DNA from 3 places in the Kitasatospora sp. NPDC004615 genome. Region 2 is predicted to be linked to each of the others. Evidence: riboswitches for the same ligand, from Rfam matches in the RefSeq annotation. Region 2 holds a riboswitch; each other region holds the start of a gene.
The links. Region 2 has a riboswitch for cobalamin ahead of cobN (cobaltochelatase subunit CobN). Riboswitches for the same ligand answer to the same signal wherever they lie in the genome.
Positions count from the first base shown of each region.

Region 1 (7,074 bases), on a different contig from region 2:
AGGCCGAGGCGGGCCAGGCGCTGGTCGGCGACGGCCTCCAGGTACTGGCGCATCGAGGCGGTGTTCATGCCGGGCAGGCCGTCACCGCACAGGTCCTGGGCGAACTGGAGCTCGGCCTCGACGGCCTCCTCCAGCATCTCGGTGACCTGCTTGGCCATCTCGTCGTCGAAGAGGTCGGGCTCCTCCTCGCGGACGGTGTCGACCACCGAGAACGCGAAGTCCATGTGCATCGACTCGTCGCGGAACACCCAGTTGGTGCCGGTCGCCAGGCCGTGCAGCAGGCCGCGGCTGCGGAACCAGTACACGTAGGCGAACGCGCCGTAGAAGAACAGGCCCTCGACGCACGCCGCGAAGCAGATCAGGTTCAGCAGGAAGGCCCGCCGGTCGTCCTTGCTCTGCAGCGAGTCGATGTGGTCGACCGCGTTCATGTACTTGAAGCAGAACTGCGCCTTCTGCGCGATGGAGGGGATGTTCTCCACCGCGGCGAAGGCCGCGTTGCGGTCCTCCGGGTCGGGCAGGTAGGTGTCCAGCAGCGTCAAGTAGAACTGGACGTGCACGGCCTCCTCGAACAGCTGCCGCGACAGGTAGAGCCGCGCCTCCGGCGAGTTGATGTGCTTGTAGAGGCTCAGCACCACGTTGTTCGAGACGATCGAGTCACCGGTGGCGAAGAACGCGACCAGCCGGCCGATCATGTGCCGCTCGCCCTCGGAGAGCTTGGCGAGGTCGGCGACGTCGGAGTGCAGGTCCACCTCCTCGACGGTCCAGGTGTTCTTGATCGCGTCCCGGTACCGGTCGTAGAACGACGGGTAGCGCATCGGACGCAGCGTCAGCTCGAAGCCCGGGTCGAGCAGCATCTTCTTCTGGTCTTCGGAGCTCATTACTGGCACGCCTCGCAGGACTCGGGGTTCTCCAGGGAGCAGGCGATGGCGTCCTGCTCGGCCTGGCTGAGGGTCGGGGTCTGCACCGGCACGGGCGCGGCGGTGCGGGCGGTGCCCGACGCGGCCTGGGCGATCCGGGTCGCGGGGCGGGAGCGCAGGTAGTAGGTGGTCTTCAGACCGACCTTCCAGGCGTACGCGTACATCGAGGACAGCTTGCCGATGGTCGGCGCCGCCATGAACAGGTTCAGCGACTGGCTCTGGTCGATGTACGGCTGCCGGGCGGCGGCCAGGTCGATCAGCGCGCGCTGCGGCAGCTCCCACGCGGTGCGGTACAGCGAACGGACGTTCTCCGGCAGCCACTTGAAGTCCTGCACGGAGCCGTTGGCCTCGCGCAGCTCGTCCCGGGTCTGCTGGTCCCAGACGCCGAGTTCCTTCAGCTCGCGCACCAGGTACGGGTTGACCTGGAGGAACTCGCCGGACAGCGTCTCGCGCTTGAACAGGTTGGACACCTGCGGCTCGATGCACTCGTAGACGCCGGCGATGGACGCGATGGTCGCGGTCGGGGCGATCGCCAGCAGCAGCGAGTTGCGCAGACCGGTCTCGGCGATCCGGGCGCGCAGCGCGTCCCAGCGCTCGGTCCACTGCGGGGTGGCACCACCGCTGTGCTGGTCTTTAAAGAAATGGTCGATGTGCAGCTGGCCGCGGGCCGCGCGGGTCTCGCCGTACGCCTCATGGCGGCCGAACTGCTCGGCCAGGTCCGCGGAGCGCTCGTACGCGGTGAGCATGATGCGCTCGGAGATCAGCGTGGAGAGCGCCTTCGCCTCGGCGGAGTCGAAGTCCAGCCGGAGCTTGAAGAAGACGTCCTGCAGGCCCATCACGCCCAGGCCGACCGGGCGCCAGCGGGAGTTGGACGTCCCGGCCTCGGTGGTCGGGTAGAAGTTGATGTCGATCACGCGGTCGAGGAAGGTGACCGCGGTGCGCACGGTGGCGTCCAGGCGGTCCCAGTCCATCGCGTTGATCAGGTCGTCCGCCGAGGCGCCCGGGGCGACGTGCGCGCCCAGGTTGACCGAGCCCAGGTTGCAGACCGCGGTCTCGGAGTCGTCGGTGACCTCCAGGATCTCGGTGCACAGGTTCGAGGAGTGCACCGTGCGGCCCGGCAGCGCGGTCTGGTTGGCGGCGCGGTTGGAGGCGTCCTTGAAGGTCATCCAGCCGTTGCCGGTCTGCGCCAGGGTGCGCATCATCCGGGCGTACAGCGTCTGCGCCGGGATGGTGCGGACGGCCTTGCCGGCCAGTTCGGCCTTGCGGTAGGCCTCGTCGAAGTCGGCGCCCCACAGGTCGACCAGCTCGGGGACGTCCGCCGGGGAGAACAGCGACCAGTCCTCGTTGGCGTTCACGCGGCGCATGAACTCGTCCGGGATCCAGTGCGCCAGGTTCAGGTTGTGGGTGCGGCGGGCCTCTTCGCCGGTGTTGTCGCGGAGCTCCAGGAACTCCTCGATGTCGGCGTGCCAGGTCTCCAGGTACACGCAGGCCGCGCCCTTGCGCCGTCCGCCCTGGTTGACCGCCGCCACGGAGGAGTCCAGGGTGCGCAGGAACGGGACGATGCCGTTCGACTTGCCGTTGGTGCCGCGGATCAGCGAGCCGCGGGAGCGGATCCGGGAGTAGGACAGGCCGATGCCGCCGGCGTGCTTGGACAGCCGGGCGATCTGCGCGTAGCGGTTGTAGATCGAGTCCAGGTTGTCCAGCGGCGAGTCCAGCAGGTAGCAGGAGGACATCTGCGGGTGCCGGGTGCCGGAGTTGAACAGCGTCGGGGAGCTGGTCAGGTACTCCAGGCGGCTCATCAGCTTGTAGAGCTCGGCCACCTCCAGCACCGACTGCTCGGAGTTGCCGACCGCCAGGCCCGCCGCCACGCGCAGCAGGAAGTGCTGCGGGGTCTCGACCACCTTGCGGGTGATCGGGTGGCGCAGCAGGTAGCGGGACTGCACGGTGCGCAGGCCGAAGTACTCGAAGCGGTCGTCGCCGGCGGCGTCGATCAGCGAGTCGAACAGCGCGGTGTGGGCGGCGACGAACTCGGCGGTCGCGTCGCCGATCAGGCCCTCGGCGTGGCCGACGGCGATCGAGGCGGAGAACGAGGTGACGCCCTGGGTGGCGGCCTCGTCGGCGATCTCCATCGCCAGCAGGCGGGCGGCCAGCTTCGAGTACTGCGGGTCCTCGGCGATCATCGACGCGGCGGCCTCCACGGCCAGCCCGCGCAGCTCGGCGAAGTCCGAGCCGGCGTGGCGGCCGCGCAGCGCGGCGGCGGCGACGTGGCCGGGGTCCACCTGGGGGAGGTCGGTGCTGCGGTCGGTGAGCAGCCGAAGCAGTGCCGCACCGGGGTCGGTGAAGGCGTCGGCGGAAGCCTGGGACGGCAGGGTGACTGAGGCGGCGACGGTCAAGGCGCACTCTCTCCTGTGGCGGCGGCGGACGTGGCTCAAGGTGTCCGGTGGCGCGCGTGCGGCAGGGGAGGACGGCACGCCGAAAACGCTTGATCGGCGCGCGAAAGACCCACCCCCGGCCCGCCCGCGAGGCCGGACGGCAAAACAGTGCTGCATGGCGTCTGCGGGGATGCCGTGTCGCACACCGTCGGTCAGGTCCTCGGACTGCGCGGGCGTTGCTACAGCCCGCTCACCGTTGCGGGGCAGTCCCGGATTCGCACCGGGTTCCCCTGCTTCGACAGCGAGGTCGAGCATACATGTTGTGGCGGCTGGAGCTGGCGGCACCAGATGTAGTAGCGCGTGTCGCGTTGGAGGTGCCGCGCGTAGACAACGGAAACCGCGCCGGAGCCGCCTCGGAACGGCCGCAGAACCGCCTCAGAACCGCATCGTGTAGACCATCAGGTCCACGCCCGGGGCCGCCTCCCAGTCCCGTCCGGGGGTGCGGAGGAAGCCCAGAGCATCGTAGATCCGGTGCGCCGCGGTCATCTCCGGCCGGGTGGAGAACGCCATCCCGGCCAGTCCCAGTTCCCGGCTGCGGTCCATCGCCGCGCGGACCAGCGCCCGTCCGACGCCGCGCCCGCGGGCGGCCGCGCCGACCGCCAGCATCCGGATCTCGCCCTCGTCTGGGAGCGCGACGTCCGCCCAGGGGGTGCCGCCTGCGGCGAACGTCACGCAGCCGAGGACCGTCCCGTCGCCGTCGACGGCGACCAGCAGCTCGGCCTCCCGGTTGCGGCGTGCGGTGTCCCTCAGCAGTTCGACGTAGCCGGACGCGGGGTCGGTGTGGCCGTCGCCGACGAAGGCTTCGATGCTGACCTCCCCGGCTCCGGCGAGGTCGTGGTCGAGGGCGCGGCGGACGATCGGGGAGTGCATCCGGACAGTGTGCCGGACCGCGTCCGGCGCGGGTCGGCCAGGTCCGGGTCGAAGGGGTAGCCGGTCGGGCGGTGCCGTTCGGGCCGGCCCGGGCGGCCGTTGCGGTTCAGGTCCCGGCCGACCAGAACGCCGAGGAGTCCGAAGCTGCCGATGAGGCCCAGCAGGGCGAGCGCGGAGGTCATGGCCCCACTCTCCGCGCCGCCGCACCCCGTCACGAGTGGCAGGAACGCAGCATTGCCACGAAATCCTGCCACTGCCATGCTGGACGGATGCTGAGGAACGTCGCGGTGATCGTGCTGGAGGAGATCCACCCCTTCGAACTGGGCGTGGCCTGCGAGGTGTTCGGCCTGGACCGCAGCGACACCGGCCTGCCGGTGTACGAGTTCGGCCTGGTCGGCGACCGGCCCGGCCCGATGCGCACGCACGCCGGCTTCGACGTCCACGTGCCGTACGGCCCGGAGCGGCTCGCCGAGGCGGACCTGGTGATCGCCACCGCCACCGGCATCCGCGACCACTACCCCGAGGCGCTCTGCGAGGCCCTGCGGGCCGCCCACGCGCGCGGCGCCCATACGCTGTCGATCTGCTCCGGCAGCTTCCTGCTCGGCGCCGCCGGCCTGCTCGACGGCCGCCGCAGCACCACCCACTGGCGGTACGCCGACGTGCTGGCCGAGCGCTTCCCGCTGACCACCGTCGAACCCGACGTGCTGTACGTGGACGACGACCCGGTGATCACCTCGGCCGGCACCGCCGCCGGCATCGACGCCTGCCTGCACCTGGTGCGCAAGGTGCAGGGCGCCGAGGTGGCCCGGGAGATCGCCCGCCGGATGGTGGTCGCCCCGCACCGCGACGGCGGGCAGGCGCAGTTCGTCACCCGCCCGCTGCCCGAGGGCGACGGCGAGTCACTGGCCGGGACGCTGGAGTGGATGCGCCACCGCCTCGACCGGGAGACCAGCGTGGACGACCTCGCCCGGCACGCCCACATGTCCCCGCGCACCTTCGCCCGGCGCTTCCAGCAGGAGACCGGCACCACCCCGCACCGCTGGCTGACCGGCCAGCGGGTGCTGTTCGCGCAGCGCCTGCTGGAGTCCACCGACGAGAGCGTGGACGCGGTCGCCGCCCGCTGCGGCTTCGGCAACGCCGCCACCCTGCGGCACCACTTCGGCCGCCGCCTCGGCACCACCCCGCAGGCCTACCGGCGGGCCTTCGGCGGGCCCGGCGGCCTCGGGCGGGCTGCCGAGCGGCAGCCCGCCTGACGGCCGCTCAGGACAGGTGCGAGGTCTGGTTCCAGCCGGACGGCCGCAGCCGGCCCTCGCGGGCCCGCCACAGGCTGGTCGAGCAGTTGCCCACCGGCGGCAGCGCCAGCAGCTCCTCCTCGCCCAGCCGGTCCAGCACGTGACGCAGCATCAGCACCGTGCAGTCGTGGGCGACCAGCAGCACCGGCCGGCCGGCCTCCTCCTCGTTCAGGTCGCGCAGCAGGCCGCGCACCCGCAGCGCCACGTCCAGCCAGGACTCGCCGCCGGGCGGCCGGTAGTACAGCTCGCCCATCCGCCGTCGGCGCTCCGCCTCGGCGGGGTGGTCGCGTTCGATGGCGGCCTTGGTGAGCATCTCCAGCACGCCCAGCTCGCGGTCGCGCAGCCGCTCGTCGTAGCGGATCGGCAGGCCCACCGGGACGGCGCCCAGCCCGGACGCCTGGGCGAGGGCGATTCTCGCGGTCTCCGCGGTGCGCACGTACGGGGAGCACCACACCGAGCGGGGCCGGTCGGCGGGCGGCAGGGCGGCCCACCAGCGGCCCAGGTCCTGGGCCTGGGCCTGGCCGCGCAGGGAGAGCGGGATGTCGGCGTCGCGGCAGGTGATCGGGACGGTCAGGGCACCGGTGGAGTCCGCGTGCCGGAACTCCACGTTGGCGGTGGACTCGCCGTGCCGGGTGGCGATCAGGACCGACGGCAGCCGCCGTCCGCCGTCGGCCTGGGTGCGGTGCCCGTTGCGTACCGTGGTGAGGTCGGTCATGGCGGTGGCTCCCCGTTGTCGGTGCTGCCTCGGTGGTGCTCGTCTCTCCCGTGTCTCTCCCGAAAAGGGCGGTCATAACAGATGATCGCGCCGTCACCCCAGTGTCGATCGAGGCAACGGCGCGACCCAAGGGCGCAAACGGGGGCGGGTTGCGCCCCCGCACGCGTCAGTGCGCCAGCGTGGGCTGCGGGGCACGCTCCACAGCCTCGTCACCGGCCTCCGCGGAGTAGTCGGCCTTCGAGGTCTCGTCGACGCCCTCCGGGGCCTTCAGGGCCCGCAGCACCAGCGTCAGCACCACCGCGACGAGCAGGTTCAGCACGAACCCGGTCAGGCCGATGTAGCCGATCTCGCCGATCACCGGGATCTTCGCGGCCGACCCGCCGAAGTGCTTGGTGGCCGGCGAGGACACCCCGTACGCCCGCCAGGTGCCGTAGATCATGCCGGTCGCCCAGCCCGCCAGCAGCGCCCAGCGGTGGAACCACCGGGTGAACAGGCCCGCCACCAGCGCCACCGCGGTCTGCAGGATCCACACGCCGCCCAGCAGTTGCATGTTGATCGCCGCCTGCTTGTCCATCACCAGCACGAACGCCAGCGCGCCGACCTTCACCAGCAGCGAGGCGATCTTCGCCACCCGGGTCTCGTCGGCCGGCGTCGCGTCCGGCTTCAGGAACTCCTTGTAGACGTTGCGGGTGAACAGGTTCGCCGCCGCGATCGACATGATCGCGGCGGGCACCAGCGCGCCCACCCCGATCGCCGCGAACGCCACCCCGGTGAACCAGCTCGGGAACATGTCCGCGAACAGCTGCGGAACGGCCAGCTGGGCGTTGAAGTGCTTGTCGCCCTTGCTC
Region 1 covers NZ_JBIALQ010000002.1:277,127-284,200, reverse strand. Annotated here, with positions in the region: gene ACFYS8_RS08165 (ribonucleotide-diphosphate reductase subunit beta) at 1-878, opposite strand, end outside; gene ACFYS8_RS08160 (ribonucleoside-diphosphate reductase subunit alpha) at 878-3,310, opposite strand; cobalamin riboswitch at 3,483-3,615, opposite strand; gene ACFYS8_RS08155 (GNAT family N-acetyltransferase) at 3,725-4,219, opposite strand; gene ACFYS8_RS08150 (helix-turn-helix domain-containing protein) at 4,489-5,472, shown strand; gene ACFYS8_RS08145 (histidine phosphatase family protein) at 5,480-6,226, opposite strand; gene mctP (monocarboxylate uptake permease MctP) at 6,393-7,074, opposite strand, start outside.
Region 1: it holds a riboswitch for cobalamin, as region 2 does, so the genes downstream of both, ACFYS8_RS08160 (ribonucleoside-diphosphate reductase subunit alpha) here and cobN (cobaltochelatase subunit CobN) in region 2, are expected to answer to the same signal.

Region 2 (7,074 bases):
TGCCGTGCTTGCCCAGGTGCACCACCGCGTGCGCACCGAACCCGCCGTCCTGCTGCGCCGCCGCGATCCAGCGGTACGCCGCCAAGTAGTGGTGGCTCGGCGGCAGATCCGGGTCGTGGTAGATCGCCACCGGGTTCTCGCCGAACCCGCGCGGCGGCTGGATCAGCACCAGCAGATTGCCCGACCGGAGACCCGCCAGCACGATGTCGCCGTCCGGGTTCTGCGACCGGTCGACATACAGCTCGCCCGGCGCCGGACCCCAGTGCTCCTTCACCTGCTCGCGCAGCGCCGCCGGGAGCGTGGCGTACCAACGCCGGTAGTCGGCGGCCGGGATGCGCACCGGGTTGCGGGACAGCTGGTCCTCCGTCAGCCACGCCTGGTCGTAGCCGCCCGCCTCGATCAGCGCGTGGATCAGCGCGTCGCCGTCGTGGCCGTGCCCGGTCCCGGTGTCCAGACCCGGCAGGCTGTCGCCCAGGTCCATGCCCTCCGCGCGCAGCCGCTCCAACAGCCGGATCGCCGAGGCCGGGGTGTCCAGGCCGACCGCGTTGCCGACCCGCGCATGCTTGGTCGGATAAGCGGACAGAACGAGGGCGAGGCGCCGCTCGGACGCCGGAGTGTGCCGCAGCCGCGCATGCCGCACCGCGATCCCGGCGACCCGCGACGCACGCTCCGGGTCCGCTGCGTACACCGTAAGCCCGTCCTCGTCGACCTCCTTGAACGAGAACGGAACAGTGATCAGCCGACCGTCGAACTCCGGCACCGCCACCTGCGTCGCCGTGTCCAACGGAGACAGCCCGTCGTCACTGCCCGCCCACTGCGCCCGCGACCAGGTCAGGCAAAGCGCCTGCAGGATCGGCCGGTCCAACGCCGCCAACTCCCCGGCGTCCCAAGCCTCTTCGTCCCCACCCGCCTGCGCGTCGGCCGGCCGGGTGCCGCCCGCCGCCAGCACCGTCGTCACGATCACGTCGGCCGCGCCCAGCTCCGCCAGCAGCTCCGGCTCCGCACCGCGCAGCGACGCGCAGAAGTACGCGCGGGCCTGCGCACCCTCGTCCTCGATCGCCCGGCAGAGCGTCTCCACGAACGCCGTGTTGCCGCTCATGTGGTGCGCCCGGTAGTACAGCACCGCGACGGAAGGGCCCTCCGAGGTGCGGGCGGTGCGCTCCAGCGGACCCCAGGACGGGGCCGAGGCCGGCGGCGCGAACCCGTGACCTGTCAGCAGCACCGTGTCCGACAGGAACGCACCCAGCTCCGCCAGGTTCTCCGGACCACCGTGCGCCAAGTACGCGTGCGCCTCCGCCGCGATGCCCGCCGGCACCGTCGACAACTCCATCAACTGCGCGTCCGGCGCCTGCTCACCCGTCAGCACCACCACCGGACGCGGCCCCGCGAGCAGCACGTCCAGCCCCTCCTGCCAGGCCCGACGCCCACCCAGCAGCCGCACCACCACCAGCTCCGCACCCTCCAGCAGGGCAGGCAGCTCGGCGGGATCCAGGCGTGCCGGATTGCCCCAACGGAACCGCACCGGCCCGCTCGACGCCCGGGCACTCAGCAGGTCCGTGTCCGACGTGGACAGCAACAGGATCATGCGAAAGCCCTCCCGGGCATCTCGAACAGCGCGGACAACCCGGTCAACCCGGTCAACCCGGTGGTGGGAGCACAGGTGCGATCGAGGACGCGGAACGGTCCGACGGGCGGCGCGATGGACAGCCCGGTGGACGTCGCAACGGACGGCCCGGGGGACGTCGCAACGGACGACGGCCCGGTGGATGCCCAGGTGGGGACAGAGCCCACAGGCACCCGCCGGGATGCGGGCATGCGGCAGCGCATGGCACGGACCTTCCTCGGGGTCCTCGCCCCGGGCAGTGGAGGACGGCCGGAGTTCCTGGCTCCCACGGCTCACTGAGCCGCGGTCACAGTGGCGGGACCGCACCGGATTCTCACCGGACTTCCTCCGCTGTGCCGTCGCTGGCAGCGGACACCCCGAGAGGTGCCCGCCCAGCATCGTACGGGTTGATGGCCCGTCGGCGGGAGTGTGACCTGCGACGCCCCACCGGTTCCGCCCCCGGGAACCCGTGCCGACCTGGGGATTTGACCCTGGCGCGGGACCTTCGGGCGAGCTCCGGGCGAGCTCCGGGCGACGGTTGGGGCTGCCACTCGGGTGGTGGCCGGGCTGGTGGCCGGGCTGCTGGTCGGGGCGGTGGTCGGGGTGGTGGTCGGGGCGGTGGCGCGAATCGCGGCCATGGGTATGCTCGCCGCCATGCCACCCACACCCGACGCCCTTGCGGCACCCTTCGTCGGGCCCGACCGAGGCCGCGCCGACGCCTGCCCCGGCGCGCTCCGCCTGCACCCCGCCGAGGACGGCCAACTCGCACGACTCCGCCTCCCCGGCGGGTACTTGACGTACCATCAGCTACTCGCCCTGGCCGACGCGGCCGACGCGCTGGGCGACGGCGAAGTCGAGATCACCTCCCGCGGCAACCTCCAGCTGCGCGGCCTGCGCGAACAGTGCGCCACCGACCTCGCCGAACGGCTCCGCTCCGTCGGCCTGTTGCCCTCCGACACCCACGAACGCGTCCGCAACATCGCCGCCTCCCCGCTCGCCGGCCTCGACGGCCGCGGCGCCCAGGGCGTCGATCTCCCGTACTGGGTGCGAGAGTTGGACGCCGCCCTGTGCGCCGCACCCTGGGCCGCCCGACTCTCCGGCAAGTTCCTGTTCGCCCTCGACGACGGCCGCGGCGACACCGCCGCCCTTGACGCCGATGTGACCTTGATCGCAATAGGCGACGGCCGCGCCCTGCTGCGCCTCGGCCGCGCCGACCACGCCTCCACCGTCGACCACCCCGTCCCCGCCGCCCTCGACGCCGCCCGCCACTTCCTCGACCTGGCCGCCGGCCGTGCCTGGCACCTGCGCGAAGTGCAGTCCGAACTGCCCGCCGGCGACGTGCCGCTGCCGCGATTCACGGGGGAGCGACCGGTGCTGGGTGCGATCCCCGGCGGTGGCGGTGGCGGTGGCGGTGGTGGCGGTGGTGGTGGCGGTGGCGGTGGCGGTGGCGGTGGTGGCGGTGGTGGTGGCGGTGGCGGGGTGTCGGTCGGGCTGCGGTTCGGCCGTGCGACCAGTGCGCAGTGGCGACTGCTGGCGGACGCGCTGGCGTCGGGAGGGGAGGGGTGCGGCGGCGACGCGAGCGGCGGCGGCGGCGCGAGCGTGCGGCTCACGCCGTGGCGGGGCGTCGTGGTGCCCGGAGCCGGTGCCGACTGGTTGCCACGCCTCGCCGACGCGGGCTTCCGGGTCGAGTCCGGCGGCCCCTGGGAGGGCGTCAGCGCCTGCACCGGTCTGCCCGGTTGCGGGAAAGCGCTTGCCGACGTTCGTGCGCAGGCCGTGCGCGCGATAGCCGCCGTTCCTGCTGTGGGGCTGCCCGTCCACTGGTCCGGGTGCGAACGGCGCTGCGGACACCCGGCCGGTCGCTGGGTCGACGTGCTGGCCACCGCGACCGGATACCGGGTCGCCGTGGACGGGCGGGCCCGCGAGGTCGGTCGGGGTGCGGGGGGTGGCGGCGCCGAGATTGTCCGTGCGGGTATCGGGTCCGGTGGGAGGGGGGTCGCGGGGGGTGGCGCCGAGGAGAACATCTATGCGGAGATAATCCGTGCAGGGATCAACTCGGCGGGCTGCAACACCGGCGACAAAAACAGAACCCAAAACGACAGAACCGGGCAGAACGGCACCGGGCAGAACGGCACCGGGCAGAACGGCACCGGGCAGAACGGCGCCGGGCGCAACAGCGCCGAGAACCACAGCGCCGAGAACGACAGCACCGAGCGCAACAGCGCCGAGAACGACATCGCCGAGGCAGTCGCCGAGGCGCGCAATGCCGAATGGCGGAGGACCGAATGATCGACTACGAGAAGGACGGCGCATCCATCTACCGCCAGTCCTTCGCCACCATCCGCGCCGAGGCCGACCTCGCCGCGCTGCCTGCCGACGTGGCCCAGGTCGCGGTGCGGATGATTCATGCCTGCGGCATGACCGACCTGGTCGAGGACCTGCTGTGGTCGCCGAACGTGGTCGCCGACGCCCGGCGCGCCCTGCATGCCGGGGCGCCGATCCTCTGTGACGTCAACATGGTTGCCAGTGGCGTGACCCGCAAGCGGCTGCCCGCCGACAACGAGGTGATCTGCACCCTCACCGACCCGTCGGTGCCCGAACTCGCCCGCGCCATGGGCACCACCCGCAGTGCCGCCGCGATGGAACTCTGGCTGCCCCGGTTGGAGGGCGCCGTGGTTGCCGTCGGCAACGCGCCGACCTCGCTGTTCCGGCTGCTGGAGCTGATCGAGGCCGGCGCGCCCCGGCCCGCCGCCGTGATCGGCGTCCCGGTCGGGTTCATCGGCGCCGCCGAGTCCAAGCAGGCCCTGGCCGAACACCCGGCCGCACTGGAACACCTGGTGGTCCGGGGCCGCCGGGGCGGCAGCGCGATCGCCGCTGCCGCGATCAACGCGATTGCGAGCGAACAGGAATGACTGAGCGTCAGGAAATCGACGGGGCCGGGGAGTCGGCGGCCGGGCGGCTGTACGGCGTCGGTGTCGGGCCGGGTGATCCGTCGCTGATCACGGTGCGCGCCGCCGAACTCATCGGCCGGGCCGACGTCATCGCCTACCACTGTGCGCGGCACGGACGTTCGCACGCCCGGGCCATCGCGGAGCGCTATCTGACGGGTGGTCAGATAGAAGAGCAGCTGATGTACCCCGTCACCGTGGAGACCACCGACCACCCGGGCGGATATCGGGGTGCGTTGGACGACTTCTACCAGGAGGCGTCCGACCGGCTCGCCGCGCACCTCGACGCCGGGCGGATGGTGGTCGTCCTCGCCGAGGGCGACCCGCTGTTCTACGGTTCCTACCAGCACATGCACAAGCGCCTCGCGCACCGCTACCCCACCGAGGTGGTGCCGGGCGTCACCTCCATCAGCGCTGCCGCCGCTCGCCTCGGCGCCCCGCTGGTGGAGGCCGAAGAGGTCCTGACGGTCATCCCGGGCACCCTGCCGGAGGAGGAGTTGACGGCGCGCCTCGCCGCCACCGACTCGGCCGTCATCATGAAACTCGGCCGCACCTTCCCCGCCGTGCGCCGCGCCCTGGAGCGGGCCGGGCGGCTGGACGAGGCGCGGTATGTCGAGCGCGCCACCATGGAAGGTGAGCGCACCGGCCGGCTCGCCGAGATCGAGGCCGACAGCGTGCCGTACTTCTCGGTCGCCGTCCTGCCCAGCCGGGTCGCCGCCCTCGACTCCGAGGGCAAGCCCTTCGAGGCGCTGGCGGTAGAGGGAGGGGAACTCCCCGACGGCGAACCGGCGTTGGGTGAGGTCGTGGTGGTCGGGACCGGCCCGGCGGGGCCGCTGTGGCTGACGCCCGAGGCGCGTGGGGCGCTCGCCAACGCGACGGACCTGGTCGGCTACACCACGTACCTGGACCGGGTGCCGGTCCGGGCGGGGCAGGTACGGCATGGGTCCGACAACAAGGTCGAGGGTGTGCGGGCCGAATTCGCCCTGGAGTTGGCGCGTCGCGGCCGCCGGGTCGCGGTCGTCTCGTCGGGCGACCCGGGTGTGTTCGCGATGGCCACCGCCGTGCTGGAGGCCGCTTGCCAGGACCCGTACCGGGACGTCGCCGTGCGCGTGCTGCCCGGGATGACGGCCGCGCACGCCGCCGCGTCCCGTGCCGGTGCGCCGCTCGGCCACGACTACGCGGTGATCTCGCTCTCCGACCGGCTCAAGCCCTGGGAGGTGATCGCCCGCCGGCTGCGTGCCGCGGCCGAGGCCGACCTGGTGCTCGCGCTGTACAACCCCGGGTCCAAGTCCCGTACCACGCAGGTGGGTTCGGCGCGTGATCTGCTGCTGGAGTACCGCGACCCGGCGACGCCGGTGGTGATGGCCCGGGACGTGGGTGGCCCCACCGAGCGGGTGCGCACCGTCGCGCTGGCCGAACTCGACCCCGCCGAGGTCGACATGCGCACCCTGCTGCTGATCGGCTCCACCCAGACGCAGTGGGTGCAGCGCGGCGGCGACCGTGAAGTGGTGTGGACGCCGCGCCGCTATCCGGAGGACTAATTCACCAGCTCGCGCAGCCAGTTGACCGCCCCGGCGACGTCCGGGGCGGTCCGCACGCCCTGTGGGGCGGCCGGGCGTTGGACGACGACCACCGGCAGGCCGCGTTCGCGGGCGGCGGTCAGCTTGGGGGCGGTGGCGGCGCTGCCGCTGTCCTTGGTGACCAGCACGTCGATGCGGTGCGTCCGCAGCAGCTCGCGTTCGCCGTCGAGGGTGAACGGCCCGCGTTCCAGCAGGACTTCGACGGACGCGGGCATCGGGGGCGCCGGCGGTTCGACCGAACGGGCCAGGAACCAGAGGGTGTTGAGGTGCGCGAACGCGGCGATGCCCTGCCGGCCGGTGGTCAGGAAGACCCGGGAGCCGAGTGCGGGCAGGGCGTCGGCCGCGGCGGCCAGATTGGGCACGGGGTGCCAGTGGTCGCCGTCCTGCGGCAGCCAGCTGGGGCGGCGCAGCGCCAGCAGCGGGGTGCCGGCCTCGGCGGCGGCCAGGGCCGCGTTGCGGCTCATGGTCTCGGCGAACGGGTGGGTGGCGTCGATCAGCGCGGCCACCCGGTGGGTGCGCAGCCATGCGGCGAGGCCGGCCGGGCCACCGAAGCCACCGATCCGCACCTCCCCGGCGGGCAGCCGCGGTTGGGCCACCCGTCCGGCCAGCGAGCTGGTCACCCGCAGGGCCGGGTCGGCGGCCAGCACGTCCGCCAGCCGGCGGGCCTCGCTGGTGCCGCCGAGGATCAGGACGTGCATGGCGGACTCCAGGGGCCGGCGCGATACGGACACAACCAGCCTAGCCGGGGCCGCCCGCGCCGCCCGCGCCGCCCGAGCGGGAACCCGTCGGAGCCCGGTGGGCGGGGCGGGGGCGGCGCGGGGCGGTGTCAGCCGGTGACGACGGCCTGGGCGTCGATCTCCACCAGCATCGGCTCCTGCGGGAGTTCGACGAAGATGGTGGTGCGGCACGGCTTGACGCCGCCCGGCTTGATGTTCTCGTCGATGAA
Region 2 covers NZ_JBIALQ010000001.1:362,969-370,042, reverse strand. Annotated here, with positions in the region: gene cobN (cobaltochelatase subunit CobN) at 1-1,585, opposite strand, end outside; cobalamin riboswitch at 1,860-1,998, opposite strand; gene ACFYS8_RS01705 (hypothetical protein) at 2,162-3,889, shown strand; gene ACFYS8_RS01700 (precorrin-8X methylmutase) at 3,886-4,512, shown strand; gene ACFYS8_RS01695 (precorrin-2 C(20)-methyltransferase) at 4,509-6,089, shown strand; gene ACFYS8_RS01690 (cobalt-precorrin-6A reductase) at 6,086-6,826, opposite strand; gene ACFYS8_RS01685 (RidA family protein) at 6,955-7,074, opposite strand, start outside.

Region 3 (7,074 bases), on a different contig from region 2:
CTCGCGGATCTCGTCGGCCATCCGCGCGTGGTAGTCCGCCTCCTCCAGCAGTCCGGCGTTCAACTCGGCGCGGGCGGTGCGCAGTTCGTCGGTCTGCGGGAACGAGCCGATGGTGGTGGTGGGCAGCGGCGGCAACTGGAGCCGGGCCCGCTGGGCGGCGGCGCGGACGGGGTACGGGTCGGCGCGGCGGGTGTCGGCGTCGGTGACGGCGGCGGCGCGGGCCCGGACGGCCGGGTCGCGGGTGATCGGGGATGCCGCGCGGGACGCCAAGTCGGCCCGGTTGGCGGCGAGTTGGGAGACAATGGCGGAGGTCCCCTCGCGCAGGGCGCGGGCCAGCAGGGCCGTCTCGGCGGCCTTCTGCCGGGCGAACGCCAGCCAGCGGCCGATCTGCTGGTCCAGGTCGCGCTCGGCGACCACGTCCAGTGGGACGTGCAGCAGCGAGCAGGACGGGGCGACGTCCACCCGGTCGGCGAGGCCGAGCAGGGTGGCGAGGGTGGCCAGCGATTTCTCCAGGTCGTTGATCCACACGTTGCGGCCGTCCACCACGCCCGCGACCAGCCGCTTGCCAGGCAGGCCGCCGACCGCGGCGAGATCGGCGAGGTTGCCGGCGGCCGGTCCGGTGAAGTCCAGCGCCAGACCCTCGACCGGGGATTCGGCAAGTACCGGCAGGGCCTCGCCGAGGCGGTCGAAGTACGAGGCGACCAGCAGTTTCGGACGGTCCGTCAGCGTGCCGAGGTCGCGGAACGCGCGGGCGGCGGCGTCCAGTTCGGCCGGGGTGCGGTCCTGGACGAGCGCCGGTTCGTCCAGTTGGGCCCATCCGGCGCCGGCGGCCCGCAGGTCGGCCAGCAGTTCGGCGTATACCGGCAGCAGCCGGTCCAGCAGGGTGAGCGGCTCGAAACCGTTCGGGGTTCCGGGCGCGGCCTTGGCGAGCAGCAGGTAGCTGACCGGGCCGAGCAGCACCGGGCGGGCCCGGTAGCCCTGGCCGAGTGCCTCGCGGAGCTCGCCGACCTGCTTGGCGGAGTTCGCGACGAACACCGTGTCCGGCCCCAACTCCGGTACCAGATAGTGGTAGTTGGTGTCGAACCACTTGGTCATTTCGAGCGGCGCGAGTTCCTGGGTGCCGCGCGCCATGGCGAAGTAGCCGGCGAGCGGGTCGGCGTCCACCGCGGCCCGGTGCCGGGGCGGGATCGCACCGACGGCGACGGTGGTGTCCAGCACGTGGTCGTACAGCGAGAAGTCGCCGGTGGGGACTTCGGTGATGCCGGCGCCGGCCAGTTGACGCCAGTTGGCACAGCGCAGTTCGGCGGCGGCGGCGAGCAGCGCGTCAGCGGTGACGTTGCCCTTCCAGTAGCCCTCGACGGCCTTCTTCAGTTCCCGGTCGGCGCCCTGACGGGGGTAGCCGTGGACAGTTGCCGCGGCTGTGGACCTCGTGGTCAAGGGGACTCTCCTTCGCGAGCCTCGAACCTGGGTCCGACGACACCGCGGAAAGCGAAGGCCCGCGAGTCGTGCTGCGCTGTCAACTGCGCCTGCCCGAGCGATGGTTGGCCGACCCGCCCACGAGGTCACCGGAGGGCCGGGAGCGAGCGGTCGCACCCGGGCAACGGGCAGGTCTTCGGACTCGTGGGCCCCGCCCGGGCCGACGCCCGGACACCTACTGGCCGTCGCTTCCCGGGCCCGTCCGGACCCAGTGCGTATGACGGCGGTCGTTCCCACTCACCGCTGCGGGGCAGTCCCGGATTCCCACCGGGTTCCCTCTTACGACGCGCCTGCCCAGAGGCAGTGCGCGAACCAGTTGCGCGATCAGTCTAGAACGAGGCGGACGGGTGGGGGAGTTGGGCTCCGCACCCGTCCGCTCGATGGGTGTGCGGGGTCAGTCCTCGGTGCGGCGCAGCAGGTAGCTGTCCATGATCCAGCCCTTGCGTTCGCGCGCCTGCTCGCGCAACTCCGCGATCCGGTCCGCCTGTTCGGCGAGCGGACCGGAGGCCAGGATCTCGTCCTCGGTGCCCAGGTAGGCGCCGTAGTGGATGTGCACACCCGCCGGGTCGATCTTGGTGAACGCGGCCTGCCCGTCCAGCATCACCACCGCGTCCTCCGAGCCCGGCCCGAAGCCCTCGGCGGCGAGGCGGCGCCCCGTGGTGATCCGCGCCGGCCGCGCGGTGCGGGTCAGGGTGGTGCGGTGGCGGGCGGCCAGGACCGAGATGCTGCTGATGCCGGGGATGACGGTGTACTCGAACTCGGTGCGGCCGCGCGCCAGGATCCGGTCCAGCACGGCGGTCACGCTGTCGTACAGCGCCGGGTCGCCCCAGACCAGCAGGGCACCGGTCTCGCCGTCCGCCAGCTCCTCCATCACCGCCTGCTCGACCAGATCGGCCCGCCGCTCCCGCCACTCCTCGACGGCCTCCCGGTACGCGGCCGTGCTCCGATCGCGCGCGGGGTCGATCAACTCGACCACCCGGTGCCCGGGCCGCCCGTGCTCGGCGATCATCTGTCGCCGCAACCGGATCAGGTCCTGGCGCTCCTCGGGCTTGTCCAGGAGCAGGAACGCATCCGTGCGGCCGATCGCCTTGACCGCCTCCAGAGTGAGGTGGTCGGGATCGCCCGCGCCGATGCCGATGACGAGAAGGGTACGCATGACGCCGATTCTGCCTGGTCCCTCCCGCGCAGCCGCAGGTGGGAGGCACGTTGGGGAACGGATGCTCCGTCAACCAGCTGCCGCCTTCGAACCCGGCCGGGTGTCGTCCTTCCGCGGGGGCCGATCCCCAGGGGCGCGGTGGACCAGGGCGGTGCAGGGGTGGGCGAACGGTTTTCGGCCCCGATCCGGCGGTAACGCCGCAGGTGGGACGCGGTCTGTTCACGGACCCGGCGGCCTGCCAGGCTCACCGCGCCGGACACCGACCAGGAGGGGCAACGGAGATGACAGGACTTCGGCAGACACTGACCAGATGGATCGCGGTGATGGCCGTCCTGCTGGGCGCCGTCACGCTTGTGAGCGCGCCGACGGCGCAGGCCGCTCCGGCAGTGGCGCAGGGAGCGACGACCACCATCTGCGGGTACACCCCCGTCCCCGCAGGCTGGGTGATCACCAGCGAGAACTGGGCCGGGTGCAGCGGCTACGGGCTGTTCACCATCACGGAGTTGGGCGACGCCACCACCATCCAGGCCTGCTCCAACTCGCCCGTCCCCGACCACTGGGTGATCACGGCGATGCAGACCGGCCCGACCTGCGGCAGCAGTTACCCGCTGTACTCGCTGCTGAAGGTCACCACCCAGACCACGCTCCAGGACTGCGCCCAGTCCGCGATCCTCCCCGGCTGGGTGATCACCGCGGTCCAGACCGTCTCGCCCGCCTGCGGCACCTACGGGACGTACACCGTGACGCTGATCCCGCCCACGGCGACCTCGTACCAGGCCTGCGCGATGTCGCCGATCCAGGACGGCTGGGTGATCACCTCCTCGCAGAACGGCGCCGGCTGCGGCAACTACCCGCAGTACTCCCTGCTGAAGGTCACCACCCAGACCACGCTCCAGGACTGCGGCCAGTCCGCGATCCTCCCCGGCTGGGTGATCACCGCGATCCAGCCCAACTCGCCCGCCTGCGGCACCTACGGGACGTACACGGTGACGCTGGTGACCACCCAGACCTCGCTCCAGGTGTGCTCCAACTCCCGCATCCCCGACGGCTGGGTGATCACCACGATGCAGAGCGGCGCCGGCTGCGGCAGCTACCCCGGGTACTCGCTGGTCAAGGTCGCCGACCAGACGACGCTCCAGGTCTGCGGCCAGTCCGCGATCCCGTCCGGGTATGTCATCACCCAGGTGCAGAGCAACAATTCGGCCTGCGGCACCTACAACGTCAACACCCTGACGAAGGTCACCACCCAGACCAGCCTGACCGTCTGCGGACAGTCGCCGATCCCCGCCGGCTGGGTGATCACCCAGGCGTTCGGCAACTCCGGACTGTGCGGGGTCTACACCGTGTACACGCTGACGAAGGTCACCACCCAGACCAGCATGGTGGTCTGCGGCCCGTCCCCGATCCCGGCCGGCTGGGTGGTCAGCAACCAGGTCAACGGCTCCCAGTGCGGGACGTACACCGTGCTGCTCATCACCAAGACCTCCTGACCCTCCGCCCCGCGCGCCGGGCTCTCACCTGCGGGGCCGGCGCGCGGGCTCCAGGGTTCCCACAAGTGGGCATGAGTGGAACGGCTCCGGCTCGCCGGAGTGAACGGGACGGGCGGGCCCGGGTCCTGGCACGCGGCCGGCGGACGGCTGGTGCTGACGTCCGCGCATGTGGTCGTCGACCGTGTGGAGCCACTGTTCGCCTGCGCCGAGGGGTTGGTGGTGCGGCGGGGGCTGTGCCGGCGCGGGTGGTGACGGTGGTCAGTGGCAGGTCGGAGCCTGCTGGTGGTTGTCCGGCGGGGCCGCTGCCGCGGAAGCGGGTCGGCGAGCGTCTTGAGGGTTTCCCGGAGGCGGTTCACTGACGGGGCGTCGGGCGGGTAGCGCCGCCGCCACCGCCCGTCCCCGACCGCTCATCGTCTGGCGTCCTCGTCGCGGTGATTCCGTAGTACCGCGGGCGGGCGGACGTCGCGGCGCAGCAGGTAGATGCCGGAGGCCGCTGCCAGGGCGGCCATGCAGGCGGCGAAGACCAGGCCGGCGTGGGTGAGGCCGAGCGGGCCGCTGAGCAGGCCGATGCCGATCACCGGTACCGAGATGCCGAAGTACGCCACCACGAACAGCGCCGACAGCACCCCGCCGCGCTCCTCGGCGGGGGCCGCGTCCGCCACTTCGCCGACGGCTCCGCGCAGCCCCATGCCCTGGCCGGTGCCGCCCACCAGCGCGGCCAGGACGAGTGGCGTCAGGGTGTCGGTGGCGAGGGACAGGGCGAGCAGGCCGAGTCCGGCGATCAGCACCAGGCAGCCCAGCGGGATCGCCCGGGCCGCGCCGAGTCGGGGCACCAGCAGCTGGCCGCCGGTGGACGCGAAGAACGCCAGGCAGACGATCGCGCCGACCGCGGCGTGGTTGTGCACGTCCAGGTTCTCGGCGAGGAACGCCGGGCTGACCGAGGTGAACACCCCGAGCAACGAGAACCCGGCGAACGCGGCGATCCCGGCCGGCACGAACACCCCGCGCACCTGCGGCGGCAGACTCGGCCGGCGCGGGCGCGCCGCACGCAGCGGTTCGGCGTCCGGCACCGTCTCGGGCAGCGACCAGGTGACGGCGAACGAGGCGGCCAGCAGCGCCAGATGGACCAGGTACGGCAGCGTCAGCGGGTGGGAGGTGTACTCGGCGAGCAGCCCGGACAGCAGCGGGCCGAGGCCGAGGCCGCCCATGTTCGCGGCGGTGGCCACGAACCCGGCGCGGGCCCGGCGGCCGGGCGGGGCGAGTTCCAGCACGTACGCGGTGGCGGTGCCGGTGAACAGGCCCGCCGACAGTCCGGACAGCAGCCGGCCCAGGAAGAGCAGCGGCAGACCCCCCTCCGCCAGGAACGCCACCGCGGCCGCCGCCGCGCAGCCGAGCCCGACCAGCAGCACCGGGCGCCGCCCCACCGCGTCCGAGACGTTGCCGACCAGCAGCAGCACGCCGATCACCCCGAGCGCGTAGACGGCGAACACCACCGTCACCATCAGCTCGGAGAAGCCGATCTGCTCCTGGTACAGCCCGTACAGCGGCGTGGGCAGCGTGGTGCCCGCCATGCAGACGGCGAACGCGCCCGCCGCCCCCAGGTACCCCGAACGCTGACGACCGGTCATGCGCCCCACGTAACCACGGGCCCGCCGCCCCCGCTCCCGGGCGGAGCGAAGGCGCAGGTCAGGGGTGTCGGTGACGCACTGTTGAATGGGCGCCATGACTGTTCGTGAACTGGTGTCCGTGCTGCCCGAACCCGCTGTGCTGCGCGACCGCTGCCGGGCGATCGCCATGCTCGACGTGATCCTCGACGGGTACGGCCTCATGCACACGTTCGTGCCCGGCTGGCGGGAGGGCGTGGATCTGGCGCGGATGGAGAACGGCGGGGGCGACCTGTACGCGATCGTGTTCGACCCGGCCGGGGTGTTCCTCTACGGCTTCGACCACGAGAGCGACGCGACGCCGTGGCGGGAGGAGGACCGCGCGCACTGGCCCGGGCTGCTCGACGGGCTGCCCGCTTCGCTCGCCCGCTACGCGAAGGAGCCGGAGTTCCAGTTCGAGGGGTTCTTCGACGCCTCGGTGTGCGCGTGGCGCGAGGCCGGTGACAGCGCCTGGCGGTGCGGGCCGGTGGAGTTCGGCCCCCACGAGTCGGACGGCGGCGGCTGGCTGTTCGACCTCGTCGTGGACGGGAGCCCGGACGCCTTCGTGGGTTTCGCCGAGGACTACTACGAGCGGTCCGTCGATCGGGACGCGGTGGCAGCCGTCCTGGCGGGCGCCCCGCTGACCCGGGCCGTCGTCGCGTCGCTCCGGGCCTCGGCGGACTTCGACATCGTCGCCGGGCAGGCCCGCAAGCTGGGTTGGGCCGTCGTGGGGGAGGCTGCCGCCGGGTGAGTGAGACTCGGGGATCCGGGGCCCGGCCTGCGGGGGAGTGGGTGGGGCGGGTGGCAGAGTGGCCGGGTTCCGATCATCCGATGGATGTGCGGCGGCCGGTGGGTTCAGGGGGCCCGACCGGTCAGTGGCGCGTCCGGTGCAGTTGAACGAGGGCGGTGGACTTTCATGTCCCGTGGCACCTCCCGGTCCTGGCGAGCGACAGTGCTGGCGCTGGTCGTGGCGCTGCTGCTGACGATCGCCGCACCCGCGGTCGCCGAGCCGCTGCCCGTTCCGGACAACGAGACCGTCCAGGAGTCGGCCGACGGCGAGACGGCGGGCGAGCAGGCCGGCGAGGAGGCCGGCGAGGAGGCCGGCCAGTCGGTGGGGGAGGAGGTGGCCGATGGCGAGGCAGCGGGGGAGGAAGTGGCCGGTCAGCCGGCCGGGGCGGCGCTCGACCAGTTGGGCAAGGACCTCGCCGAGGTCCGGCACGAGGCCGAGACGGCGGAGCAGCGTTCCACCGCGGCAGGCGTCCAACTCGAGCGCAGGAAGAAGGAGTCGGCGGACGCGGCGGCCGAGGCC
Region 3 covers NZ_JBIALQ010000004.1:24,441-31,514, forward strand. Annotated here, with positions in the region: gene metE (5-methyltetrahydropteroyltriglutamate--homocysteine S-methyltransferase) at 1-1,437, opposite strand, end outside; cobalamin riboswitch at 1,586-1,808, opposite strand; gene cobF (precorrin-6A synthase (deacetylating)) at 1,871-2,632, opposite strand; gene ACFYS8_RS15000 (hypothetical protein) at 2,914-4,122, shown strand; gene ACFYS8_RS15005 (MFS transporter) at 4,530-5,750, opposite strand; gene ACFYS8_RS15010 (hypothetical protein) at 5,845-6,516, shown strand; gene ACFYS8_RS15015 (C40 family peptidase) at 6,682-7,074, shown strand, end outside.
Region 3: it holds a riboswitch for cobalamin, as region 2 does, so the genes downstream of both, metE (5-methyltetrahydropteroyltriglutamate--homocysteine S-methyltransferase) here and cobN (cobaltochelatase subunit CobN) in region 2, are expected to answer to the same signal.